3 regions of the Pantoea sp. X-Soil-TKNS-1279 genome follow, and region 3 is predicted to be linked to each of the others. Evidence: predicted binding sites of a transcription regulator. Region 3 holds the regulator's gene; each other region holds the start of a gene.

Evidence for each region. The regulator LexA, encoded in region 3, represses DNA repair genes until DNA is damaged. The targets are predictions, from matches to a motif close to TNCTGTATGTACATACAGNA.
Region 1: a site for LexA is predicted at 891-910, ahead of AC6I8N_RS12250 (DinI-like family protein). Genes of this name have one in related genera too.
Region 2: a site for LexA is predicted at 1,833-1,852, ahead of uvrB (excinuclease ABC subunit UvrB). Genes of this name have one in related genera too.

Annotation. Positions count from the first base shown of each region.
Region 1 covers NZ_AP035948.1:2,597,752-2,601,153, forward strand. The annotation lists gene AC6I8N_RS12240 (DUF6388 family protein) at 1-318, shown strand, start outside; gene iraP (anti-adapter protein IraP) at 516-809, opposite strand; gene AC6I8N_RS12250 (DinI-like family protein) at 947-1,186, shown strand; gene AC6I8N_RS12255 (hypothetical protein) at 1,204-1,470, opposite strand; gene AC6I8N_RS12260 (hypothetical protein) at 1,640-1,903, shown strand; gene AC6I8N_RS12265 (diguanylate phosphodiesterase) at 2,190-3,401, shown strand.
Region 2 covers NZ_AP035948.1:1,378,661-1,382,062, forward strand. The annotation lists gene bioD (dethiobiotin synthase) at 1-233, shown strand, start outside; gene AC6I8N_RS06440 (ABC transporter ATP-binding protein) at 319-1,035, opposite strand; gene uvrB (excinuclease ABC subunit UvrB) at 1,932-3,402, shown strand, end outside.
Region 3 covers NZ_AP035948.1:381,833-385,234, reverse strand. The annotation lists gene dinF (MATE family efflux transporter DinF) at 1-721, opposite strand, end outside; gene lexA (transcriptional repressor LexA) at 812-1,426, opposite strand; gene AC6I8N_RS01720 (diacylglycerol kinase) at 1,532-1,900, opposite strand; gene plsB (glycerol-3-phosphate 1-O-acyltransferase PlsB) at 2,026-3,402, shown strand, end outside.

The DNA of each region.
Region 1 (3,402 bases), 2.1 Mb from region 3:
ACGCCAGAACAATATTACGCCCAGGCCCGAGAAATGTTTTTTGCCGCCCATCCTGATTTCCAGGCGGCGCTGGATGAATTGACAGAGAATGATGCGCAGCAAGCGGGCATGACCCTGACTGCGCTGCACCAGTGGCACGCAGAACGTATCTATGCCGCGTTCTTACGCCAGAAGAACCTCGACGGCATGCTGTTTTCTATTCAGCTTGCCGAACCGGATAAAGCGGTGGCCGCAGAGGCCATCGAAACCTACCTGAAATCTCACGCGGCGGCGTTAGGTATGACGTGGGAAGAGTTCTGTATTAAGAACGAACTTTAAACACTTCAGTTTTGCGTGGTCGCGATTTCACACCTCCTACCACTCAAAATGATCAGGATAAAGTTGTACAAGGACGTAAAACTTGTATAAGTTAGTTCTACGACTTCGGTCGTAGATTGTCCTTGAACGAATGGTGCTTTTGCACCGCCTCTGGAGGTGTTGCTGGATTTCCACCTCCAGAGGTTCTATTTTTTCACTTACTCTTCACGTTCTATCGCCTTCACTTCGACATAACGCGCCACTGCCAACAGGCGATTGATATGGGTCAGCAGCAGATCCACATCAGACTGCAAAAACTCTTCAGAGGAGCGAGACGCGGTGACAATCGCATCCTGTACCGTTTCACTGATGGTCAGCGAATTATCCTGCTTTGCCTGAATCAATAACGCGGCTAGCAACAGCGACTGCGCTTCGACCTGAGCCATCAGCTCTTTCGCTTCCACATCCATCTTTGCCATCTTAAGTAAAATATCGACGACCAACTGGCGCATGCTTCCCCTCCTGGCGTGAAAAAGTGACGTGGTGAGAGACAGGTCGAGAAAATTATCAGCTTTCCCCTTCCTGCCGCTTGATACTGTTTTTATTTACAGTAATATGGCGCTCTGATTGATTAAATGGAATGCCCTGAATGTTTGTGGAGCTGATTTACGACAAGCGCAACGTCGCAGGATTACCCGGTGCGCGCGAAATGATCTTGCAGGAACTGGAAAAACGCGTGCAGCGGGTATTTCCGGAGCTTGAGGTACGGGTCAAACCGATGGAACGGAACGCCATTGAGACCGATATGAGTAAAAATGATAAAGCCACCCTGGCACGTATCATCGAGGAGATGTTCGATGAAGCCGATATGTGGCTGGTGGCCGACTAAATCACCGCGTTGGTGGCTTAGCGCTCCTGCTCGTTATGATTGACGGCGATTTCCAAATCCTGAATCGCCTGATCAATATCGTCCAGCAGTTTTCCCTGCTTATTAATCAACGTATCGAATCGTGCGGCATACTCTTTGTCTTTATACTCACCGGCATCAAAGGCCAGCCAGTGACTGGAAAGAGTTTCGGTGTTGGTCTGCGCATAATGACGCATCTCTTTTAGCTGTGAGGTGACATCACGCAGGTAGTCAGTTTTGGTTTTGATTGCCTCTGAATCACTCATGTTATATTCCTTTTCTGTGAAAATTACCCATTTAAATAACGCCTCAGTGATTAAAGGTAGTTAAATATATCGATAACGCATTAGGAATAATCGGATCTGACTTTTCTACTGAGGCTGATGCCCGCGCTGCCGTGTGCCGGCCATGCAAATGACTCGCCGAAAAGTATCAATGCAAAAAACCCGCTCACAGGCGGGTCAAGTAACACAAAAACTACGGCAAAAATTACAACACGTCGGTCAAGTGATCGACGACAACCCTTCCGTTTACATCGGTTTGCGTAATACGGTAGCTGACATTCCAGGACCGCTGGATGCACAGTTTATCAAACAGGGAGACATGGCCCTTATGTTCACCATTCTTCCCGACAATACGCCATTCGGTAATATCTTCCTGACCGCGATTGTTGAGCCTTTGTATGCTCTGTTCTACTAAGCGATCGCTATCATCAATCTTCAAATAATCACGCAACATTGTGCTCACCTCCCGTTAACGAAGGTCACACTACGCTTTTTATTTGTCGTTTCAATCTAATATTTTTATCGTTGACCAGTACACGGTCGGATGCAGAAAGAATCCGATTTGACGTAAACAGAACAGCGCTTTTTACCCTGTCGAGCGTTTTCAGACGCTTCTCAAGATAAATAATCGCTGTCTGAGACATTTTCCCTGGATGCTCTGTTAATGTAGACCTCACAAAAATAATGTTCCGGAACCTGCCATGCTCTCAACCATCCTTTATCGCAGCCATCTCTGCGACCATGTTCCAGTGAAAAGACTGGAAGACATGGTTGAAAAAGCCAATAGAAATAATGAATTATTGGATGTGACGGGCATTTTATTATTTGACGGGCTGCATTTTTTTCAGTTGCTCGAAGGGCCAACCGATGCTGTACAGTCTATCTATGACCGGATCTGCAAAGACGCCCGCCATCAAAACCTGGTAGAGCTATTGCACGACTATGCCCCGGCGCGCCGTTTTGGCAATACCGGGATGGAGCTGTTTGATTTACGCGAACACGATAAAGCCACGGTCTTACAGGCGGTGCTCAATAAAGGAACATCAAAATACCAGCTGACCTTTGAAGACCGGGCATTACGATTTCTGCGAACGTTTGTCGAGGCCGGAGAAAAAGAGAACTATTTCGAAATCCCGCCCGGCAACACCTGGGAATTTATCGCCGACGAGCAGGAAAATTTAATCATCGATGTTCCGCAAGACGCTGCTGTCCAGTGTCATTTTGCTTTCCAGCCGATTATCGACCCCTTTTCACGCGAAGTACTGGCACTGGAAGCGCTGATTCGCAGTGCTGATGGCGGCTCACCACAAAAGTTTTTTGCCCCATACAGTCGTAAGCAGGCTTATGAGGTTGATCTCAAATGCAAAAGCCAGGCATTTAAGCTGGCAAAGCAGTTCAACATCCCGAAATTAACGCTGTCGATTAATCTGCTGCCAATGTCGCTGGTGATGGTGCCAAATGCGGTGGACTACCTGCTGGAAGAAATTCATGCCAATGGCCTGATCCCGGAGCAGATTGTGGTTGAGGTGACGGAAGATGAGGCCATCTCACGCGCCGACGAATTTACCGCCGCCATTAAACAACTCAAAGCAGCGGGCATAAGTGTGGCCCTCGATGATTTTGGTGCCGGTTTTGCCGGCCTGTCTCTGTTGGCAAAGTTCCAGCCGGACAAAATCAAAATTGACCGCAGCATTATCAAAGATGTCCACAAAAGCGGGCCTAAACAGGCGATTGTGCATGCCATGATCAAGTGTTGCGCTTCGCTGGAAATTTCCGTGATAGCGGAGGGCGTAGAGCAACCCGAAGAGTGGATGTGGCTGGAGGCGGCAGGAATCAGTAAATTTCAGGGCTTTTTGTTTGCCCGACCACAATTGAACGGCATCCCGGCTGTAGCATGGCCGGAGATACGCTAAT
Region 2 (3,402 bases), 1.0 Mb from region 3:
GTATCAAACTGGGTTGTATCAACCATGCGATGCTAACTGCCGCCGCCGTGCATGCGAGTGGCCTGCGCCTTGCAGGCTGGATCGCCAATACCATTCAACCGCCGGGTAAGCGGCATCAGGAATATCTGGCAACATTGCGTCAGCGTCTTGATGCGCCGTGTCTGGGCGAAATCCCGTATCTTACGGATGACGCGCAGCAGGATGACTGTGGCCGTTATCTGACATTACCCTGAAGCGTAGCGGCGCGATTTATCGCGCAATTCCGAGCGTGGCTGGAAAAAACTGCGCGATAAATCGCGCCGCTACGGGCAGCTCATGTCAGGTTACCGTCAGCCATTTATTGATGGTGACATCGTCCAACTGGGCCACTTTTCCCTGCGCCACGTTGCGACCACGATGCAGCAGCAGAAAATAGTCAGCCACGCGGCGGATAAAGGAGACGTGTTGCTCCAGCAGCAGAATGGTCAGGCCGTAATCGCGGTTCAGGCGGCGAATCAGATTTCCCATCTCCTCCTCCAGCCACGGCGACATGCCTTCGGTAGGTTCATCAAGGATCAGCAATTTCGGCTGTAACACCAGCGCGCGCGCTAATGCCAACTGCTGCTGCTGATCCATCGGCAGTTCTCCGCTGCGCTGGTGGCGTAATGAATAGAGCGCCGGGAACAAATCGAACACCATTTCCGGAATGGCGCGACTGCGGTCGTCATGCGCCGCCATCAGCGCAATCAGCAGGTTATCTTCCACGCTCATTTGCGAGAAAATATGGCGACCTTGCGGTACGTAGCCGATACCCATGCGCGCACGTTGCTCCGCCGGTTGCAGCAATAAATCTTCAGGGGGGGAGCCATCTTCCTGCCAGGTCATCGACCCGCTATTGATCGGCAACCGTCCCATAATGCAGTTGACCAGGGTGGTTTTACCCATCCCAGGGCTACCCAGCACGCCCGTGCAGGTGCCAGGGGGCAGATCGAGGTCCACATCCCACAGGATATGGTTTTGACCGTAAAACTGATTCACCGAACGTAAACTTAGCATCTGACATTCTCCTTCCAGATAATTAGCCTGAATGCTCCCGCTCTGTGTCGTCTGGCAAACAGTCAAACACGATTCATCATTGCCACTCTCACCATCAGTGAGTTGATGCGTATGCTTATGGAGAAACCTGCAATTCCCAGGCCAGTTTGCTGATACCATGAAAAAAAGCAGCAGCAGCGAGGCAAAATCAGGAATTAAAGTTGAGCGATGCTTAACAATTGCTGGGAGTGATAAAACGGCTGCACTTTAGCGGTGCTGAATGCTTAACGTTTCTGGTGCATCTGTGCAGTAATAAGGCAGATCGCTCAGGAATAAGTGGCCTTATTTACTGAGAATTTCGGGCTTTCAGTGACGTCAGCACGGAAAAAGAATAGTTAATGCCACGCGGGCTGTGGGAAAAATAAACATAAAAAATTTTTTTTTCGCACGCCAGGAATAGGCTTAGAAAATTATGCACAGGCGATGGCGGCGGGGCTGCCGTCAGTTATCCACTATTCCTGTGGATAACCTTGTGCATTAGAGACTGAAAACAGAGCGCAAGCGAGGAAATACGCGGCCTGGATACATTATGCTGAGAAACTGGGCTTTTTACTGATTTATAAATAAATCAATATGTTATTTAAAATCAAGCCTGAGATTTTTCTTGTTGGTCATACAACTGCAATTTTATGACGCTCTATTGACAAATGTTAAAAGCATCACCCGTCTGGGGATAACCTTGCGCAACAAGGTTTTGCCAGATGCCGCATAAATTGCACTGAAGCGAGTCGTTGCTGCTCCCTGTTATCGTGCAGGATATCTGTAAATATATCCAGTATTTTTTTCTGGCAAATTCGTCATAGCGGAGTAGAATTAGCAGCCTGCCCGCCGATATCTCCTGCAGGAACGAAAAAATCATGAGTAAAGCCTTCAAACTCAACTCCGAATTTAAACCCTCAGGGGATCAGCCTGAGGCGATTCGTCGTCTGGAAGAGGGGCTGGAAGACGGTCTGGCACACCAGACGCTGTTGGGGGTAACCGGTTCGGGTAAAACCTTTACCATCGCCAATGTGATCGCCGATCTCAACCGGCCAACTATGGTGCTGGCGCCTAACAAGACCCTTGCGGCACAGCTCTATGGAGAGATGAAGGAGTTCTTCCCGGACAACGCGGTGGAGTTCTTCGTCTCCTACTACGACTACTATCAGCCTGAAGCCTATGTGCCCAGCTCCGATACCTTTATCGAAAAGGATGCCTCGGTGAATGAGCACATCGAGCAGATGCGTCTGTCTGCCACCAAGGCGTTGCTGGAGCGACGTGACGTTATCGTGGTGGCGTCGGTGTCGGCCATCTACGGTCTGGGTGACCCTGATCTCTACCTGAAAATGATGCTGCACCTGACGCGTGGCATGATCATCGATCAGCGCAGCATTCTGCGTCGTCTGGCCGAGCTGCAATATACCCGTAATGATCAGGTGTTCCAGCGCGGCACCTTCCGCGTGCGCGGTGAAGTGATCGATATCTTCCCGGCGGAGTCCGATGAGATTGCGCTGCGTGTGGAGCTGTTTGATGAAGAAGTGGAGCGGTTGTCATTGTTTGACCCGCTGACCGGTCAGGTGGTTTCGGTGGTGCCGCGTTTTACCGTCTACCCGAAAACCCACTATGTCACGCCGCGCGAACGCATCCTGCAATCAATGGAAGAGATCAAAAAGGAGCTGGTGGTGCGCCGTCAGGTCCTGCTGGAGAATAATAAGCTGCTGGAAGAGCAGCGCATTACCCAGCGTACCCAGTTTGACCTCGAAATGATGAACGAACTCGGCTACTGCTCGGGTATCGAGAACTATTCACGCTACCTGTCCGGACGTGGGCCAGGCGAGCCGCCTCCGACGCTGTTCGACTACTTACCGGCAGATGGTCTGCTGGTGGTGGATGAGTCCCATGTGACTATCCCGCAGATTGGCGGGATGTATCGTGGTGACCGCGCACGTAAAGAGACGCTGGTGGAGTATGGGTTCCGCCTGCCGTCGGCGCTGGACAACCGCCCGCTCCGCTTCGAAGAGTTTGAAGCGCTGGCACCGCAAACCATTTATGTTTCGGCAACGCCGGGTAATTACGAGCTGGAGAAATCCGGTGGTGAGGTGATTGATCAGGTGGTGCGTCCGACAGGGCTGCTCGATCCGATCCTCGAAGTACGTCCGGTGACCACCCAGGTGGATGACCTGCTGTCGGAGATCCGCAAACGCGTCGAGGTCAACGAACGTGTGCTGGTGACCACCCTGACTAAACGCATGGCGGAAGATCTCACCGAATATCTGGAGGAGCACGGCGAGAAGGTGCGTTATCTGCACTCAGACATCGATACGGTGGAGCGTATGGAGATCATCCGCG
Region 3 (3,402 bases):
TGTCGCGATTGAGGCGAAACAGACGAGCAGCATCACCGCGCCAACTCTCCCGCAGCATCGCCAAATCAATTCCGCGCAGCTTCAATACACGCGCCACCATCCATAATCCGACGGCAAGGGTCGTATATTCAGCCAGTGCCGTTGCTGCTGCGGCACCTGCTACGCCCCAATGCAGCCCCAACACAAACGCCAGATCCAACAGGATATTGACCAAATTCCCCACCACCAGTAGCACCACTGGCGCACGCGCATATTGCACCCCCAACAACCAACCGAGGATGACCAGGTTTGCCAGCGTGGCGGGAGCGCTCAGCCAGCGAATCTGAATGAACAATTGCGCCTGCTGTTGGACCTCCTGGCTGCCACCCATCAGCACCGCTGCCAGATTACTGACTGGCGTGCGCAGCAAAATAAACAGCACACCGGCCACCAGGGCAATGAGTAAAGGCTGGGTAAGCGCCCGAGCCAGTGCCTTTTTGTTGCCAGCACCAAATGCCTGAGCAGTCAGCCCGGTGGTGCTCATACGTAAAAACAGCAGCAACATAAAGATGAAACTGGTCGCCGTGGTGCCAACCGCCACACCGCCGAGATAAATGGGACTATCGAGATGACCAATGACGGCGGTATCAACCACGCCAAGTAGCGGAACAGTGATATTGGAGAGAATCATAGGCAGCGCCAGCCGCCAGAGTGCTTTGTCAGAGGAGGAAAACAGCTGCATCAGCCCGTCCCGGTTTGCTGCACTACCGTCTTGTCAGAGAATAAAACCACGGCAGCACAGAAGGCTGCCGTAGCAGGGGGAATCAAGGTATCAGAGCCACTCGCCGTTACGCACAATGCCTACCGCCAGCCCTTCGACCGTCAGGGATTGTTCGCGGGTATCAACAACAATCGGCTGGAAGTCGCTGTTTTCCGGCAGCAGTTGCACAATTGCGCCCTGCTTTTTCCAGCGCTTCACCGTGACTTCATCATCGATACGTGCGACGACAACCTGGCCGTTACGCACTTCCTGTGTTTTGTGTACCGCCAGCAGATCACCATCCATAATGCCGATATCTTTCATCGACATGCCGCTGACACGTAGCAGGAAATCAGCGCTGGGTTTGAACAGGTTAGCATCGACCTGGTAGTGCGCTTCAATGTGCTCCTGCGCCAGCAAAGGTTCACCCGCAGCGACACGGCCAACCAATGGCAGCCCCTCACTGGCTTCTTCTTCCATCAATAAACGAATGCCGCGCGAAGCGCCGGAAACGATCTCAATAACGCCTTTACGCGCTAATGCTTTCAGGTGTTCTTCTGCCGCATTAGGTGAGCGGAAGCCCAGCTGCGAAGCAATTTCCGCACGCGTTGGCGGCATGCCCGTCTGGTTAATATGGTCGCGAATCAGATCATAGACCTGTTGCTGCCTGCTGGTTAACGCTTTCATCCCGCCCCCTGGTTGTTTATACAGTCGCTGTGAGTATATACAGGTATTGGTGAAATGGAAACCAAAACTGAGGGAAAAATCAGCGAGTTGATGAATCCGGAATCCTTATCGCAAATGTGACCAAAGCAGCGCGATCCAGACAAACAGCGCCAGTAAAATAGCCAGCAACACGGCGGCCGATCCCATGTCTTTCGCGCGTCCAGCCAGCGGATGGCGTTCCTGACCAATGCGGTCGACAACGGCTTCAATGGCGCTATTCAGGATCTCAACAATGACCACCAGCACTACGGAACCAATCATGAGTACGCGGGAAATAGCATCAACATCCAGCCAGCACGCCACTATAATTGCCACTAATGCGGCAATAGCTTCCTGGCGAAACGCTGCTTCATGTGTCCAGGCAGCGCGCAATCCCTGCCAGGAATAACCGGCTGCTTTCACTATCCTGAGAAAACCGGTGACGTTATTTGCCATGTCGTTGAACCCTTTACTCGTTTTGACGTCAATGTCTGGGCAGCCGGAGTGGTGCAGCCACAGATTTTCGCGGCGCATTCTGGTATGCTTGCCGCGCTTTGCTAACAAGAGGCTTGAAGTTGTCTATGTCAGGTTGGCGTAAACTTTATTATAAATTATTGAATTTACCACTCTCCATTTTGGTAAAGAGTAAGGCCATTCCCGCCGATCCCGTGTCCGAGCATGGACTGGATCCGACGCGGCCTATCCTGTATGTACTGCCTTATGATTCCAAGGCCGATCTCCTCACACTGCGTTCGCAGTGTCTGAAACACGATCTGCCGGATCCGCTCGCACCGCTGGAAATTGACGGCTCATTGCTGCCGCGACATGTGTTTATCCACGATGGACCGCGTGTTTTCCCGTATTTCGTGCCGAATCTGGAGTCCGTAAAGCTGTTCCATGACTACCTTGATCTGCACCGCAGCAACCCGGAGCTGGATGTACAGATGCTGCCAGTATCGGTGATGTTTGGACGTGCACCAGGACGTGAAGTTCAGGGAGAATCCACCCCTCACCTGCGTATTCTGAACGGTGTGCAGAAATTCTTCGCCATTCTCTGGCATGGTCGCGATAGCTTTGTGCGCTTTTCGCCGACCGTTTCACTGCGCCAGATGGCGACCGAACACGGTACGGATAAGTCGATAGCCCAGAAGCTGGCACGCGTGGCGCGGATCCACTTCGCCCGCCAGCGTCTGGCTGCGATTGGCCCGCGCTTGCCCGCCCGCCAGGATCTGTTTAATAAGCTGCTGCAATCGAAAGCGATTGAAAAAGCGGTGGAAGACGAGGCGCGCAGCAAAAAGATTTCCCACGAGAAAGCACAGCAAAACGCCGTCGAATTGATGGAAGAGATTGCTGCCGACTTCTCGTATGAAGCTATCCGCGTCACCGATCGCGTGATGGGCTGGATGTGGAGTCGTCTCTATCAGGGGATCAACGTGAATGGTGGCGAGCGAGTGCGCCAGTTGGCACAGGATGGACATGAGATTGTTTATGTCCCCTGCCATCGTAGCCACATGGATTACTTGCTGCTTTCCTACGTTCTCTACCATCAGGGACTGGTGCCGCCGCACATCGCCGCAGGTATCAATCTGAATTTCTGGCCCGCCGGGCCGATTTTCCGTCGCCTTGGCGCGTTCTTTATTCGCCGCACCTTCAAGGGCAACAAGCTTTACTCTACGGTCTTCCGTGAATATCTGGGCGAGTTGTTTAATCGCGGTTATTCGGTTGAGTACTTTGTGGAAGGCGGGCGCTCACGTACTGGCCGCTTGCTGGAACCAAAAACCGGCACGCTGTCGATGACATTGCAGGCATTGCTACGCGGCGGTAGCCGTCCCATCACCTTCGTGCCGATTTATATTGGCTACGAACATGTGATGGAAGTCGGCACCTATGCCAAAGAACTGCGTGGTGCAGCGAAAGAAAAAGAAGGCTTTATGCAGATGGTGCGCGGCCTGCGTAAG